DNA from 3 places in the Corynebacterium aurimucosum genome. Region 3 is predicted to be linked to each of the others. Evidence: predicted binding sites of a transcription regulator. Region 3 holds the regulator's gene; each other region holds the start of a gene.
What was found. The regulator LexA, encoded in region 3, represses DNA repair genes until DNA is damaged. The targets are predictions, from matches to a motif close to CGAACANNTGTTCG.
Positions count from the first base shown of each region.

Region 1: the regulator LexA is predicted to act here: its motif matches at 703-716, upstream of CAURIM_RS00475 (HNH endonuclease signature motif containing protein).
Region 2: the regulator LexA is predicted to act here: its motif matches at 1,338-1,351, upstream of CAURIM_RS01520 (HNH endonuclease signature motif containing protein).

Region 1 covers NZ_CP047048.1:90,418-92,691, reverse strand. The annotation lists gene CAURIM_RS00480 (hypothetical protein) at 80-445, opposite strand; gene CAURIM_RS00475 (HNH endonuclease signature motif containing protein) at 903-2,180, shown strand; gene CAURIM_RS00470 (DMT family transporter) at 2,220-2,274, opposite strand, start outside.
Region 2 covers NZ_CP047048.1:328,284-330,557, forward strand. The annotation lists gene CAURIM_RS01520 (HNH endonuclease signature motif containing protein) at 59-1,279, opposite strand; gene CAURIM_RS01525 (LURP-one-related/scramblase family protein) at 1,477-2,055, shown strand; gene CAURIM_RS01530 (HAD-IB family hydrolase) at 2,052-2,274, opposite strand, start outside.
Region 3 covers NZ_CP047048.1:1,650,572-1,652,845, forward strand. The annotation lists gene lexA (transcriptional repressor LexA) at 628-1,350, shown strand; gene sugR (transcriptional regulator SugR) at 1,718-2,274, shown strand, end outside.

The DNA of each region.
Region 1 (2,274 bases), 1.2 Mb from region 3:
CAGGGGATCCATAGGTATTAGCCGCCACGCTATACCCAGGGCCGAAAGAGGCACTAGCGTGAACTTGGTGGTCATCCGACTAGCCGGATTTGCTCCCTAGGATCCCCGGGAGGCGTGCGGTGCCAAAGTCCTGGCGGTAGCCGTCGGATGCCACAGACGCAGCCGTCGCCATTCCTTTCATGATCGGCACAGCGACCGGATCCCCAGAAATCACCCCGATGAAGCGCGTGAGATCCTCCGTCGACGTCGTGGTATTTCCCCCGTAGCCATTGTGGTGAGTCTCCCCTAGTCGATACTCCCCGATGATGGAGGGAATGGCCTGTGGGTACTTCCGCTCCAAGTCGCTGGCGGTGCCGTCCTCAGAAAAACGAATCATGTTCTCCACCCGAGCCTTATCCTCGGGTGCGCCATATTTCAGCACCCACATACCGAGGTACAGCTTCACCAGGGAAAGCGCGGGGCGAGACTCATGGCTATTCCCAGTGGAAACTGAGTTTCCATCGGCATAGCGCAAGGTCATCTGGGTGCGCGGTGGAACCTTTTCCAGGATCGAAAGTCAGCGCCTGGGCAGAAGGCGCAGTGACGGCCGCCAGTGCAAGGCCGACAATAATGGAACGAGACCTAAACACTTGTATAGATTAACTCAAGTCACAGCTTTAACAGCTCTGATTGGAGGTTCGGCGCTTTAAGTTCCCACTGGAGGGATCGAATGTTCGTTTTATCCGGCGCTCATACCACGGAGAGTGTGGAGCATCAGTTTTCCCATTTGACCCTTTAATCACAACTTCTTTCCCCGGCATGGACTTCCCCCGAGGTATCGAATAAGCTCTATATCGAAAGGGGTTTCGAACGGTGGGGGGGTCATCCCTTCGCAGTAACTCGACCAACAGTAGGGGGTTGAAGTGGCTTCCACTTCAGACGTTGTTGTTTCCTATTTTTCTCATTCCAATCCGAACGACCCAGTATGTATGAAAGGTAAAGACATACGCCAAGCAGACTACGAGTTCTGGTCTAACGTCCTTCCCGCCCTGGACGAAGACTCAGACACAGCGTGTATGCGCCTAGGGTTAAAGACCGGCAAAACGGCCGGAGCGGTTGCTCGCATAGTCATGGGGATTTACCGCCTTAGAGAACTTCCCCAGCTCAAAGCACTACAAGATGCTTATTATTTGCTGGACCTACCTGCCTTGATTGCCATTGACCAGGTCATGGCTAAGCTGGGCCAGCCTTCCCCAGAGGTAGTGGCTGCCATTGATACTTCGTTGGCCCGTTGGTTTACTCCCACAAAGCCCAATCAGGCGTTTCCCACCACATCGCAGATTCGCCGCCGCATGCGAGACCTTGTCAAGGTTCATGATGACTCAATCGCGGTGGAAGATACACGCCCAAAGAATCGATATTCCATACTCACCCGCGCCCAGCGCGCCACCATAGAACTAGAGGTCGATAGCAGTGTCGGGGTCATCATTCATGAGGCCATTAAGGCAGCAGCTGAAAAGCATGAGGTGTCTATGGCCGATGCCCTCATCCTTCTTGTCACCGGAAAGGTGGAGCCAGAAGCTGCCCGGGTAGTGCTCCACACTTATCAAGCCAGTGATGTCGAGGATGCACCTGTATATGTAGAAGGTCATGGCTGGCAGGTAGGCAACATCCCCGCACAAGCCGTAACGAAAAGGGATTTGAGCACCAAGCCGGAGGCCTCCAATAGCTACGGACCAAACACGATGGTGCGCAAGTATGTTGAGGGCCGCGATGGCACCTGTCGTGCAGCTGGCTGCGGAATGCCTGCGTGGCTATGCCAGTTGGATCACCGTATTAACTACGCCGATGGCGGGCCAACGCACCCGGACAACATGATCGCGTTATGCCAGCATCACCACAACATGAAGACCGACGGACGGGCCTTTTATATTTTGGACCCGGATACCGGGGATGTGGTCTGGCTTTTTGAGGATGGGACGTGGGCAATCACCGAACCTTCCGGACCACTAGCCCCTAAGAACAAGCGCTGGGCGCGAAGTGTGGCACAAGATATTGAGGGCTTCCGCGCCCGGAAACACCGTGAGGCCCAAGAGCTTAAAACTGAGCTAGACAAAGAACAACAAGAAGCCGCACACCACGCACATACAGAAAAGGCAGAGAACAAGGAATCTGAAGGCGGAGAGGAGATCCCCTTCTAAGAAAGGTCCGTCGTCTAAAACGACGAAGGGGATCGTCGTCTACCCCATATCGACCAGGAGAACTCCACCGATGATCAGTGCAACCCCTAAGCCC
Region 2 (2,274 bases), 1.3 Mb from region 3:
TTTTCTCCTTCCCGCCGTTTCGGATGACTGCGCCGTCGTTTCAGACGACGGGAGCCGCTTAGAACGGAATGTCCTCCTGCGGGGAGGTCGGGGTACGGAGTTCCTCGGCAGTGGCCTGTGCTTCCTTAGCTTCTTGCTGGGCGCGCTCGCGGGTGGCCGAAATCTTTTGAGCCACCGTTTGTGCCCAACGCTTCGTTTTCTGTGCCAGCGGGCCAGTCGGCTCCGTCATAGCCCAGGTCCCGTCTTCGTAGAGCCACACGATGTCCCCGGTGTGCGGGTCCATGATGTAGTGCGCGCGCCCATCAGTCTTCATATTGTGGTGGTGCTGGCACAAACTGGCCAGGTTGCGTGGGTGCGTGGCGCCGCCGTCGGCGTAGTTGACGCGGTGGTCCATCTGGCACAGGTAGGCCGGCCGGTTGCACCCCGGAGCGCGGCAGGTGCCATCCCGGCCTTCCACGTATGTGCGGATGAGCTCCGAGGCGATGTAGCTGCGCGATTCCGGTGGCTGCGAGGAGAGGTCGCGCGTGCGCGTGACAGGCATGTCCTGTGACGTCCACCCATGGCCTTGGACGAAGGTGGGGGCGTTGTCGATATCGCTGGCTTGGTAGGTGTGCAGAATGACAGTCGCCGGCGGCGAGATACTACCGGCGATGAGCTTTTTCAGGGCATCAGCCTGTGAGAGTCCGTTCTCCTTTGCCGCTTGTTTGATGTAGCTATCCAGAATCATGCCCGTGGCGCTATCGGTATTGAGCTCAAGGATGCCGCGCTGGCCAGTATCGGTGAAGGTATACGTCTCTTTCTGCGGGGAATTGCGAAAGCTAAAAGTCTTGTCAATACTCTTGCAAATATCGCGTAGTTTGCGCCCAATCTGCGCTGGGGTGGGAAAGACCTGATTCGGGGAGGTGGGGGTGAAGAAGGTGATCAGGGCATCGTCGATAAGCGCGAGCGTTTCTGGCGGCAACGCGCCCAGCTTTGTCAGGGTGCGGTCAATAGTGATGAGGGCCTTCATATCCAGCAGGAACTGGCTGTCCTGTAACGCCTTGACCTGCGGGAGCTCCGTGAGTCGGTGCACGGCCAGGCAGCATTCGCTCACGGTATAGTCGCCGACGCCAAGCTTGGCGACGAGCCTCTGGCACGCGACATCAAAATCCTCATCGAGGTCTGGCATGGCAGCTACCCACGAGCGGTAGTCTGCGCGGCGGGCGGCGCTGCGCTCCACAGCGAGGGCGCAGTCAGGGTTCATATGGGAAAAGTAGGCGGTTTGGGTAGCAGTATTCACGATGTCCTCTAAGCTTCTATCTCGATTCTATGTTCTAACAGAACTATAAAACACGCTTCGGACATCTATTCTGACCTGCGTCTATGCTAATAGTTGAGTGGGTGTTATGGGGTGTATATTTGCCTCTATAAACTAGGCGGGGGAGTGTCATCCTTCTGGCCCCACAGGAGCCCATCACGTACGTAAAATGGCGAACTATGTTGCCTCGACTCCTCACTCTTGACAGCCTGGTTATCTCACAGACCAAGTCCTTCATGCAGGATGAATTCCTGATCGCCGATGAACAAGGCGTGCCCGTCGGGACGATTCTGCAGTCGACGAGCCTGAAGGACATGTTCTTCAACTCCTCCCGCAGCCTCGAGGTTGCTTTTACCGATGAGCAAGGTAATCCGCAGCAGCCGCTCATGGTGATTAAGGATCCGCCGAACTTCGTGCGGGATACCTATGAGGTGTACCTGCCGGGCGTCGAGAAGCCCATGGCGGTCGTAACTAAAAAATTCTCCCTCCTGAAGACGCGCCTGAGCTTGGAAATGGAGGGCTTCCCGGAGATCGAGATTGAAGGCGATGTCTGGGATTGGAATATCACGATTACTAGCCAAGGCCAGCCTCTAGCGGAAGTTCGCAATGAGTGGGCGGGCGTGGGCCGGTTCCTCGCTGGGAAGAATACGTACCGCCTCAGCATTGCGCCGGGGCTTGACCCGCAACAGCATGCCGGGCTGATTGGTGCGGTCATGTGCATGGACATGCTGCGCACCAAGGCGCAGAGCAGCAGTTAGCGGCGCACGAAGCGCCAGCTGCCATAGGAGAAGAGCGCGGTGGCTAGCGCGGGGAGGCCATAAGTGCGCACGGCCTTGCGCACGGAGCGGTAGTCGCGGATGAGCCAGCCTTTTTCCTCTGCAATATCGCGCAGCTTGGAATCCGGATTAATGGCCACGGGGGTTCCCACCATGGAAAGCATCGGGACATCGTTGGCGCTGTCGGAGTAGGCGGTACAG
Region 3 (2,274 bases):
GGCCACCCCACACTGTTCCAATAAAGACTGCAGCGCCAAAGACCGCGCCCAAAACATAGTTACCTACGTTCGACCCACCACGCCGGCTCCGCGACACACTCCGCGGGGAAGAAACACAGGATGGTGCCGAGCTGATCGTGCGCCCCTGTGTTCTACCCTCCGAAGAGAGCGTTCGAACAACAGACGAGCCACGGGAAGAAGTAGGTGATAATTCATGGGTTCGCACCTGGCCCTGCACAGGATCCCAAATTGCCGCCGGAGGGACCAGCACTGCCGTATTGCGAGGCTTCCGACGAACATCCCTACGCAGTACAGAGGCATTATTGAGAGCGATAGCCATGACGGCTCCTTTCTAGTTCTTCCTTCTCCATCGACGCAATATCCGAAGTATAAGAATCCAGGCAGACACTTTCGAACATCACCATCGACCAACCGTGCGATTTAGCGTGTATGTTCGATTTATAGCACCGTCTCGAAAATTTGTCCACAACTCGGCGACGCCAGTCGAACATTTTTTCCTGTCGTGCTAAAAAGGAAAGCGGAAGCACCACCGGCAGTCCCATACATGCCTGGCACGCCAAAGCCTCAACCACGAATGTGCACATCGCAATAGTTTTAGGAGAAAGAATGGCCCGCAAATCCAAGCGAAGCGACCACCCTTCCCTCGACACCCTGTCCGCCCGCCAGCGCCGCATCCTGGAGGTTATCCATGATGCCGTAATGCTCCGCGGATACCCGCCAAGCATTCGTGAGATCGGTGATGCCACCGGCCTACAGTCCACATCATCCGTGGCCTACCAGCTGAAGCAGCTTGAGGAGAAGGGCTTCCTGCGCCGCGATCCAAACAAGCCGCGCGCCGTTGATGTCCGCCACTTCCCCGGTGCCGAAGACTCGAAGAAGCCCGGCCGCAAGACAAGCCAGGCAAACAAGTCTCCGGATCTTTCCACCCCCGATATCCCCGAGGACGCAGCGACGCCGAACTATATCCCTGTTGTCGGCCGCATTGCCGCAGGTTCCCCAATTACCGCCGAAGAAAACGTTGACGCTTATTTCCCCATGCCGGGCGAAATCCTTGGCAGCGGCGAGCTTTACATGCTACAGGTCGTGGGCGATTCTATGCAGGACGCCGGAATCCTCAACGGCGATTGGGTGATCATTCGCTCACAATCCGTCGCAGAGGAAGGCGAGTTCGTCGCCGCTCTCCTAGACGGCGAAGAAGCCACCGTAAAGGAATTTCACCGCGACTCCTCCGGCGTCTGGCTTCTCCCCCATAATAATGCCTACTCCCCCATCAAGGGCGACGAAGCTGAGATCATGGGCAAGGTAGTGTCTGTTTTCCGCAAGCTCTAGGAATCATCACTTCGCAGCCATCCCCAGGGCCCTACCCACCCCGCAGTGCCAGTCCACTCGGTGCGGGCGTAAAGGGCCGGGGGATTGTGTCTTTCTACCCCCTTGTGTGTGTACATGCCCGATTCCTACCGCTTTAGCGTCCGACATCACACATTTACATATGTGCAGGTTATGACGGAATTTTTACACTAAGACAGCAATCTCAATGTGAGTTTTTCTTTGTTTCGTTCCGTTTTCTTCACCTTCAGTGGGACAATAGAAGCATCGCCGCAACATTCGTTGTTCTTTTCGTTCACACGCCCCAGCCCCGTTTCCTTTCCGCGGCGGGCGCAGTGACCACCACAGGCAGACTTCACCGGGAGGAACTATGTACGCAGAAGAGCGTCGCCGACAAATTGCCTCATTGACCGCCGTCGAAGGCCGTGTCAATGTCACCGAACTTTCTGAACGCTTCGATGTTACCGCTGAGACGATTCGCCGCGATCTCGCGGTTTTGGATCGGGAAGGAGTCGTGCACCGAGTCCATGGCGGTGCGGTTGCCTCCCAATCCTTCCAAACCGCGGAGTTAACCCTTGATACCCGTCAACGCTCGGCCACGGGCGCCAAGATGGCCATTGCGCGCGCTGCGCTGGAACAGCTTCCCGATGGCGGCAGCATCTTCCTCGACGCCGGCACCACGACGAATGCGCTTGCTGATCTCATTGGCCAGCGCTATTCGGCAGGTCAGTTCAGCATCGTCTCCAACAGCCTGCCGATCGCCCTTTCGCTAGCCAGCAACGGGGTATCCGAAGTCCAGCTCCTTGGCGGTACAGTACGGGCAATTACCCAGGCCGTGGTTGGTGATACCGCCCTTCGCACCATGGCGCTCATGCGTGCCGACGTGGCTTTTGTCGGCACCAACGCACTGACCATTGATCACGGTCT